DNA from 2 places in the Sphaerisporangium sp. NPDC005289 genome. Region 2 is predicted to be linked to the other one. Evidence: riboswitches for the same ligand, from Rfam matches in the RefSeq annotation. Region 2 holds a riboswitch; the other holds the start of a gene.
The links. A riboswitch is a leader RNA that binds a small molecule or an ion and turns the genes downstream of it on or off. The one in region 2 is predicted to bind thiamine pyrophosphate.
Positions count from the first base shown of each region.

Region 1: another riboswitch for thiamine pyrophosphate. It lies ahead of ABZT47_RS20285 (cytosine permease); the one in region 2 lies ahead of tenA (thiaminase II).

Region 1 covers NZ_JBEXGS010000011.1:44,662-49,623, reverse strand. Annotated here, with positions in the region: gene ABZT47_RS20295 (PAS domain S-box protein) at 1-577, opposite strand, end outside; gene ABZT47_RS20290 (methylated-DNA--[protein]-cysteine S-methyltransferase) at 739-1,302, shown strand; gene ABZT47_RS20285 (cytosine permease) at 1,368-2,720, opposite strand; TPP riboswitch at 2,711-2,837, opposite strand; gene ABZT47_RS20280 (rhodanese-like domain-containing protein) at 2,862-3,194, opposite strand; gene ABZT47_RS20275 (DNA-formamidopyrimidine glycosylase family protein) at 3,392-4,270, opposite strand; gene ABZT47_RS20270 (LCP family protein) at 4,346-4,962, opposite strand, start outside.
Region 2 covers NZ_JBEXGS010000009.1:53,859-58,820, reverse strand. Annotated here, with positions in the region: gene purD (phosphoribosylamine--glycine ligase) at 1-917, opposite strand, end outside; gene corA (magnesium/cobalt transporter CorA) at 1,335-2,468, shown strand; gene tenA (thiaminase II) at 2,510-3,205, opposite strand; TPP riboswitch at 3,198-3,308, opposite strand; gene ABZT47_RS17580 (hypothetical protein) at 3,318-3,863, opposite strand.

The DNA.
Region 1 (4,962 bases), on a different contig from region 2:
GCAGGCCGTGGGTGCTCACCAGCCGCAGCCGCTCGTCCTCGATCAGCACGAAGCCGCCCGCGTCGGCCCCGGTCAGCTCGGTGAGGCTCGCGGCGATGCGGTCCAGGACCGGCTCCAGCTCCAGCTCGGCGTTGATGTCGCCCACCACGTCGGTGAGCCGCCGCACGAGGCGCGCGCGGCGGGCGGCCCGCTCGCGGGCGACCGCGTCGTTCTCCGCCGGGTGGTAGACGCTCACGTACCCGAGCAGCGCGCCGGCCTCCGACCGCAGCGCACTGATGTCCACGCCCACGTCCAGCAGCGAGCCGTCGCAGCGCAGGCGCTTGGTGCGCAGGGAGACCGGGCCGCCGGTGCGCACCCGTTCCAGCACCGCGTTGTGCTCGGCCACCAGCTCGTCCGGCACGAGCGGCGCCCGGCGCCCGGTCATCTCGGCCGCGGACCAGCCGAACAGGCGCTCCGCCGCGGGGTTCCAGATCAGTACGGTAAGATCACGATCGAGGGTTACGACGGCATTGGGCGAGCTCGCGATGACAGCGCGGGCAAAGCCGTCATCGAGGTTGTCTCCCCTGTCGTCACTCATGACCCCCATCGTGCCCGTTTTTGCCCCCGCGCCTTGGCACTTTCGATGTGCGAATCATCGCATTCGGCGCAGCGGCCGATGACATGGGCGCCACTCCCTCCGGCACGGCCGGGAGCAGGGCTCCCTCCGATACGCTGCCGGTAGGCGAGAGGGGTACGGCCATGACGACAGGGGATCTCGAGGCCCTGGTGCGGGTGACCGCTCCCGGCTATGTGGGCGAGACCCCGCCCGAGGTGGCCTTCGGCACCACCGACACGCCGGTCGGGCCGCTCGCGCTCGCCGTCACCGCGCGCGGCGTGGTCGCGTGCAGCTACGAGAACGAGCACGTCATCTTCGCCCGCGTCTCCCGCGAGATCGGGACGTTCATCGGCCCCGACCCGCGGCGCCTGGACCCGGTCCGGCGCGAGCTGGACGCCTACTTCTCCGGCAGGCTGCGCGCGTTCACCGTTCCGGTCGACCTGCGGCTGGCCACGCCCTTCGCCCGCACGGTGCTGCAGATGACGATGGCCGTGCCCTACGGCCGCGTGACGACCTACCCCGAGATCGCCGAGCGCATCGGGCGTCCGCAGGCGCTGCGCGCGATCGGCAACGCCCTGACGGCCAACCCGGTGTGCGTCATCGTCCCCTGCCACCGGGCGCTGGAGGCGCCGGGACGGCCGGGAGGTTACGCCGGCGGCCCCGCCGCCAAGGAGGTCCTGCTCCGCCTGGAGGCCGCGGCGGACTAGGCGCACTCGATCGAGGCCGGCGACCGGCTACGACGGGGCCACCGACTACGACCAGGCGACGGGTGCTACCGGGCCACCGGCGCGTCGGTGAGGGCGGCGCCGTCGCGGGCGCGCCGCCTCAGCAGGCTCACCAGCAGCGTCGCCAGCGCCGAGACGACGAACGCGGCCAGCGCCGCGCTCATCCACGGCTGCCGCTCGAACCCGATCAGTCCGCGGAGCGCCGCCCAGCGCTCGTCCCACCACTCCAGCGTGGCCGCTCCGGTGAACACCCAGTACGCCACGAAGCCGAGCAGCCATGGAACGAGCATCGCCCAGCGGGAGGGCGCGTCCTGCGAGGTGTCCCACCGCGCGGCCCCGCCCAGCACGAAGTAGTCGACCACGAGCACGGCGAACATCGGGACGAACACCGCGCCGATCACTCCGAGGAAGGCCCCGTAGGAGTTGACGTTGGCGAACAGCGCGACGCCGGTCGTCAGCACGCCCACTCCGACCGAGAAGACCCGCCGGTCGACCCGGGGCAGCAGGTTCTGCAGGGACATGGCCGTGGAGTAGACGTTGGCGAACGACTGGTCGGCCTCCCGCAGCACCAGGACGCCGAAGAACAGCGCGCCGAGCGGCACCGCGACGAACGCGTTCCACACCCGCTCAGGGTCGTTGCCGACCAGGGCGAGGGCGACGATGCCGAGCACCAGGCACGCCACCTGGGCGATCGTGTAGCCGGTGACCACCCCGGCGAACGCCGCCCGCCCGGACCGCGAGTGCCGGGCGTAGTCCGCCGCGACCGGGACCCAGGAGACCGACAGCGCGATCACGTAGTCCACGGCGGGGGCGAACGCGTTCCAGCTCCCGCCGCCCAGGTGCGGCGCCTCGCGCAGCAGCGCCACCGCGAGCCACACCATCGCGACGACCACGGCGGCCGTCACGAAGCGGCGCAGGAGGCGGATGGCGCCCAGTGGGCGGATGGTCAGGGCGATCGTCAGCGCCCCGGCCACCAGTACCCACACGGCGTACGGCACGGAGTCGCCGAAGACGGCCCGCGCGCCTTTGGCGATCACCCACAGCTCGAACGCCCCCCAGCCGAGCATCTGGACGATGTTCAGCACGGTCGGCAGGTACGACAGCCGGGCCCCGAACAGCCCGCGCAGCAGCACCATCGCGGGCGCGCCCGTGCGCGCGCCGGGGATGGCCGCCAGGCCCACCATGACGGTGCCGACCAGGCTGCCCACCACGGCGGCCAGCACGGCCGCGACCATGCTCAGCGGTGCGCCGCCCAGCGGGTCGAGAAGGTACAGGGCGCCGGAGAAGCCGAGCAGGCTCACCCCGAGGTTGGCCCAGAAGGCGCCCTGGTCGAGGAATCCGAGGGTCTTCGGAGGGGCCTCGTCGAGGGTCAGAGGGACTTCATCGACGGCGGACGTCATCGCACGCTCCCTACGCCGGCATTACCCGGACAGGTTCCGGCGGTCGGCGGCGCGCCCAGCCCTCGCTGGGAACCGCCCTCTCAGCCCGGTGACGCCCGAGCTCCCGCGCTATGTATTTTGCGCGATTATTACATTCGGCCGTCAGGCGACGTAGGGCTGCCCCCCGTTCTCGGCGACCATGGGACGCCCGGCCGCCTCCCACGAGTGCATGCCGCCGCCGACGTTGACGGCCTCGCGGCCCACGTGGTTGAGCCAGGCGGTGGCCTGGGCGGACCGGCCGCCGACGCGGCACACGACGTACACCGGGACTCCGGCGGGGATCTCCTCGACCCGCTGCTGCAGCGTGCCGAGCGGTATGTGGACGGCCGTCGGGGCGTGGCCCGCCTGCCACTCGTCGGGCTCGCGCACGTCGAGCAGGTAGGCGTCGTCGGGCACGGCCCCGGCCTGGATCTCTGGGACGGTCATGCCGACCATTGTCCCCGCTTCGCGAGCCTTCCGCCCGCTAACGGAGGGTTGTCGCGCCGTGACGCCGGGAAGTTTTCCCTTCGCGCACCGGGCGAAGCACCGCAAAACACCTCAGAGCCCCCGCGCGGCCGGCCACCTGGGACCACCACTCGCGCGGCGGGAACGGCCCCGGGGCGAGCGGGCCCACCGGACGAGCCGAGGCCGCCTCACTTGAGCAGCCGGGACATCCTGCGGTCGGCCAGCGGCTTGCCGCCGGTCTGGCAGGTCGGGCAGTACTGCAGGGAGGAGTCGGCGAAGGAGACCTCCCTGATCGTGTCCCCGCACACCTCGCACGGCTCTCCGGCGCGCCCGTGGACCCGCAGGCCGGACTTCTTCTCGGTCTTGAGGTCCTTGGCGGCCAGACCGCGCGACCGCTCGACGGCCTCGCGCAGGGTGGTGACGATCGCCTCGTGCAGGTCGGCGACCGCGGTGTCGCTCAGCGAGTCGGCGATCTTGAAGGGGGACATCTTGGCCGCGTGCAGCACCTCGTCGGAGTAGGCGTTGCCGATGCCCGCGATGATCTTCTGGTCGCGCAGCAGCCCCTTGATCTGCGTGCGGCTGCCGCTCACGATGCCCTTGAGCACGTCGGGGGTGAAGCCGGGCGCCAGCGGATCGGGGCCGAGGCTCGCGATGCCGGGCACCTCGACCGGATCGGTGACGACGTAGACGGCCAGGCGCTTCTGGGTGCCGGCCTCGGTGAGCTCGAAGCCCGGCGCCCGGCCGTCGTCCTCGGGGGCGAACCGCAGCCGCACGGCCAGCGGCCCCTTGCCCGGACGCACCGGCCTGGCTCCCGACAGATCCTCCCGCCAGCGCAGCCAGCCGCCGCGGGCCAGGTGGGTGACGAAGTGCAGCCCGTCGCAGTCGAGGTCGAGGAACTTGCCGTGGCGGGCCACGGCGGTCACCGCCAGACCGCCGAGCGAGGTGACCGGCGGCCGCACGGTCTTCAGGGCCTGGAAGGCCACCACGTCCACACCGGCGACCACGCGGCCGACGGCCCGCTCGCGCAGGAACTCGGCGAGCGACTCCACCTCGGGAAGCTCGGGCATGCCATCACACTAACCGCTGACCGAGGGTCCGCCCGGTGAGCGGCCGGCGGGCGCGCGCGGCCGCTCACCGCGGGCCTACTTGGTGAGCACGTCCTTGGGCACCGGCTTGTCCTCGGCCAGGGAGCCGAACAGCCGCAGCGCGCGCTGGGTGTCCCATTTGACGACCGCGGCGCCGTTGATGGTGGGCAGCGAGCCGATGGGGACGGCGGTGGCGACCGGGTCGCCGCTCATGGCCATCCCCAGCGACAGCAGGTCGAAGGTGCCCGTGCCGCCGTCGACGGCGACCGAGTCGGTGGCGGCCATCGCCAGCGGCACCGAGCGGAAGGGGTTGACCAGCACGCCGGGGCTCGCGGCCTTCTTGACCACGGCCGAGAAGAACTGCCGCTGGCGCTGGGTGCGGTCGAAGTCGGGGATCGCGCCGGTCGCCCGGGTGCGGACGAAGCCCAGCGCGGTGCCGCCCTCCATGTCCTGGCAGCCCTTCTTCAGGTTGATGCCGGCCTTGGGGTCCTTGATGTTCTGCTTGACGCAGATGTTCACCCCGCCGATCGCGTCGACGATGCCGACGAAGCCGCCGAACCCGATCTCCATGTAGTGGTCGAGGCGGATGCCGGTGACCTTCTCCACGGTCTTGGCCAGCAGTTTGGGGCCGCCGAAGGCGTAGGCGGCGTTCAGCTTGTCGCTGCCGTGCCCGT
Region 2 (4,962 bases):
AGGGCGCCGGTCGCGCAGGCCAGCAGCAGCCCGGCCAGCGGCGTCTCCAGCCGGTCGAGCACCACCTGCGTCTCGGGGTCGCCGAAGCGGGCGTTGAACTCGATGACCTTCGGCCCGGACGCGGTGAGCGCCAGCCCGGCGTACAGGACTCCGGTGTAGGGGGTGCCGCGCCGCGCGAGCTCGCCGATGGACGGCAGGACGACCTCGTCCATGACCCGCTCGGTGAGACCCTCGGGCGCCCACGGCAGCGGCGTGTAGGCGCCCATGCCGCCGGTGTTCGGGCCCTGGTCGCCGTCGTAGGCGCGCTTGAAGTCCTGGGCGGGCTGGAGCGCGACGGCCGTGGCGCCGTCGCACAGCGCGAACAGCGAGACCTCCGGGCCGTCGAGGTACTCCTCCACGACCACGCGTCCGCAGGCCGCCGCGTGGGCGAGCGCCTCGGCGCGGTCGGAGGTCACCACGACGCCCTTGCCCGCGGCGAGCCCGTCGTCCTTCACGACGTACGGAGCGCCGAACGCCTCCAGGGCGGCCTCGGTCTCCTCGGGGGTGACGCACACGCGGGCGCCCGCCGTCGGCACGCCGGCGGCCACCATGACGTCCTTGGCGAAGGCCTTGGAGCCCTCGATGAGCGCGGCCTCCTTCGACGGCCCGAAGCAGGGGATGCCCGCGGCGCGGACGGCGTCGGCGACGCCGGCCACCAGCGGCGCCTCGGGCCCGATGACGACGAGCTCGGCGCCGAGGCGCGTGGCCAGCGCCACGACCTGGCCGGGATCGGTGGGCACGACCGGGTGGAGCGTCGCCACCGCGGCGATGCCGGCGTTGCCGGGGGCACAGTGGAGGTCGGACACCGCGGGGTCCAGGGCGAGGGCGCGGCACAGGGCATGCTCGCGGCCGCCGCTTCCAATCACAAGAACGCGCACGTGGGGAGTCTACGGGGCGGGTCTGGGGTCGCCGGACGCCGCGCGTGTCGCCGCAGGTCGGGGCATGTAGGGGGGCGTCCGCCGGGAAAGAACGGCCGGTCTTAACAGGCCGGGCGGCGGCGTTTTGTGAACTTCCACATGATCGAGTGATCCCGTGGGGATGTAAGCTGTGGGCTGAAGCCTGCCTGTGGTAAGTTAGGGCGGCTTTGGGCCGTCTCTCGGGAGATTGGAGGTGGAATCGGGATGACATCTGGTGATCCCAGCAGTACGTGCTCGCGCACGTACGTCGTGCGCAAACCCGACCACTCCAATTCGGTGTCCGACTGAGAGCCACACGCCTGTTCTTTTCTGCGACGTTCGTCGTACTTTGATGCTTTCCGCGTGTGGGTTACTGAGGTCGGGCGGGAAGGGACCGCCATGCGCTCGTCCACCCTTTTCCAGCGGATCAACCTGCACCAGCGCACCACTCACGTGCGGTTCGGCGCCTCGGCGCCGGTCACCTCTCTGCGTCGTGAGCCGCTCAACGGCCGCTGCGTTCCGCCGAGTGACTCCCTTGTGCAGTACGGCGCGTACATCGCCGGCAAGCGTGTCCACGTGTCCGGCATCCCGGAGGCCGTGAGGCTGGTCCGCGAGCACAACGCCGCGTCGGAGACCGGCGGCGCCTACGTCTGGGTGGGGCTCCACGAGCCGGAGGCCCCCGAGGTCGAGTGGCTGGCCGAGGTCTTCGGGTTGCACCCCCTGGCCGTGGAGGACGCCATCAAGGCGCACCAGCGGCCGAAGGTCGAGCGTTACGGCGACTCGCTGTTCGTCGTGCTGAAGACCATCGCCTACCTCGACCACGATCAGCTGACCGCCTCCAGTGAGATCATCGCCAGCGGCGAGATCATGGTGTTCGTCGGCTCCGACTTCGTGGTCACCGTGCGCCACGGCGAGCACTGCCCGCTCGCGGACGTGCGCGGCCGTCTGGAGGACAAGCCCAAGCTGCTCTCCCGCGGCCCCTCCGGCGTCCTGCACGCCATCGCCGACCACGTCGTCGACCGCTACCTGTCGGTCGCCGACCAGATGCAGGCCGAGCTGGAGGAGGTCGAGGCGGCCGTCTTCGCCGACGTCAGCTCCCGCGACATCGGCCGCATCTACCAGCTCAAGCGCGAGATGATCGAGATGAAGCGCGCGGTCACGCCGCTCCAGACGCCGCTCGGGGCCCTGCCGCAGCGCCGCATGATCCCCTCCGAGATGCGCGAGTACTTCCGCGACGTCGTCGACCACCTCTCACGAGTCTGCGAGCAGGTCGAGTCGTCCAACGAGCTGTGCAACTCCATCCTGCAGGCGGCCCTGGCCAGGTCCAACGCCCTGGCGAACGAGGACATGCGCAAGATCTCCGCCTGGGTGGCCATCGTCTCCGTGCCCACGATGATCGCCGGCATCTACGGCATGAACTTCAAGCACATGCCCGAACTGAACGCCGTCTGGGGCTATCCCCTCGTCATCGGCGTCATGCTCGTCATCTGCTCCCTCCTCTACCGCGGCTTCCGCCGCAACAGCTGGCTCTGACCTGAGGGACGGTGTGCCGCCCGCCGTCCCCGCGCGTCCGGTCAGACGGGCCAGGTCTCCTGGCGCCAGGCGGCGTCCCAGAACATCCACTCGTAGCGCGAGGTGGTGACGAAGTGCTCCAGTGCGCGGGCGCGCTGGCCGCCGGTCGCCTCGGCGCCCGCGTGGTCGGCGAGGGAGACCACCCGGCGCACCACGCTCTGGAAGGTCTCGTCCCCGTAGGCGGCGATCCACCGGCGGTACAGCGGGTCGGGTGAGGACTCTTCCAGCAGCGCCTCGCCCACCCGGGCGTAGATCCAATAGCAGGGCAGCACCGCCGCGAGCCCGTCCAGGAACGACCCGCCGTACACGGTCGCCAGCAGGTAGCTGGTGTAGGCGCGCGTGGTCGGCCCGACCGGCTGCCCCGCGGCCTGCTCGGCCGACCCGCCGAGGTCGGCCATGAACGCCGCGTGCATCTCCTGCTCGGCGGCGATGGCCCCCACCGCGTCGCTCGCGAAGGCCCGCACGTCCTCCTCACGGGGCGCCTTGGCCGCGCACAGGGCCAGCGCGCGGGCGTAGTCCCGCAGGTAGTGCGAATCCTGCACGACGAAGTGCCGGAACGCCGCGCGCGGCAGCGTCCCGTCCACCAGCCCCCTGATGAACGGGTGGTCGAGGATGGCCTTGTACGTCGGCGCGATGGCCTCCCACAGCTCCTCGCTGTACGGCCGCGCCTGCGGAACGACGGATTCGGACGTCGTCATGTGACCAACTCCCTACGCCGGCATGACCCGGACAGGTTCCAGCGGTCTGCGGCCACCCAGCCGCACTCTCAGCCCGGTCCACCGGACTCCCGCGTCCACTCTCGGCTCGAGCCTAGACCGTCGAGGCCCCCCACCGGGAGTGCTCCTGCCTCCACTCCCTCGCGAGCTCGGCCAGCATCGTGTGGTCGTCGTCCAGATCGCCGCCGCTGTTCTCCCCGGTGATCGCGGTGAACCCGCCGGACGCCTTGGGGTGCCCGGCGTCGGCGGCCCGGCTGAACCAGGTGGCGGCCAGCCATTGATGCCCACGGCCCGCGTGGATCGCCGCGAGCCGGAAGGCGGCCTCTGCGTGGCCGTGGCGCCCGGCGAGCTGGTAGAAGAAAATGGCGAGGCTGATCTTGTTGCCCTCGGTCTCGTAAGCGGTCGCGTAGACGTACGCCAGTTCGGTCGCCGCCTTGCGCGGAGCCGGGTGCGCGCGCAGCCGCACCGCTTCGTCGTCCCCCGCCGCCGCGGCCTGGTGGAGCCAGTCGCGGGCCTCGGCGAGCCGGTCGTGGAGCAGGGTGATGACCCACAGACGCAGGCATGCCTGGGCGTCGCCGGCCTCGGCGTGCCGGACCAGCCGGGCACCGGTGCGGCCGAACCACCGTAGATAGCGCCGCATCGGTACCGAGATCGGCGGATCGGCCTTGCGGGGCGCCGGTGGAGGGCCCTCCACATGGGCGACGAGGTCAGGCGGCCATCCGATCGCTGGGGAGGGATCGGTGTGGACGGGTGCCGGTGGGCGGCTCTCCACATGGGCAACAGGGTCTGGCGGCCATCCGGGTACCGGGAAGGGCTCTGCGTGGAGGGGGGCCGGCGGAGGGCTCTCCACATGCGCAACGGGGTATGGCCACTCGAACACTGGGGCAGGCGCATGGGCGACGAGGTCAGATGGCCACCCGGGCGCTGCGAAGGGCTCGTTCTGTACGGGTGGGAAGCGGGGCGGTCCGAGCGGCGGCTCGATGGCCGGTGCGGCGGGAAACCCCGATGGGGCGAAGGCGCCCGGAAACTCGGTGAGGGAGGTCGCGGCAGGTGGGCCTGTCGGAGCGGGGGACGGAGACGGCTCGGCGCCGGTGGAGAGGGAAGGGCGTGCGGCGCACCAGCGGGAGTGCCAGTCTCCGAGGCCGCCGAAGGCCGTGACGTCCAGCCCTGTGTCCGCCGCGGCCCGGTGGCAGGCGCTCACGAACGACGCCACCCATGGCCAGGGGGGCAGCCCGTTGCGCTTGCCGGTGAGGATGTCGTGCGTGGTGCTCTCGGCCAGCTCTCTCGACCGCCGGCCGTCCTCGGCGGGCGCGTGAGACAGCCGGCGTAGTTCGGCGAGGGACGGCATGCCGGCCAGTTCCCGCAGGTCGTTCAGCCGGCCGATGAAGGCCGCCACGCCGGGGTGATGTCCAGTCATGCCCTCCGCCGAATGAGTGATCGACGATCTACGTCAGGTAATGGAGTCATGGTTGCACCAACCGGGGCAATCTGACGGCCGAACCTGAATTCCACCTTGTCCGGACGTGGCGCCGGATGTTCCGCTGGGAGAATCCGCAGGCCACCGAACTAATCCGAACAAATCCGGATGGATCCGGATAGGTAGGGATGGTCCCGGCGGAAGACATCCCGGCGACGGTGGGCGAGGAGCCGGGAAACGTCGGTCCCGGGCCATAGGCTCCGGAGTCGTCCGGAGATGTTTGGGTCGGTCGTGGCCCCGCGCGGCGTCCTCCATCGTTGGT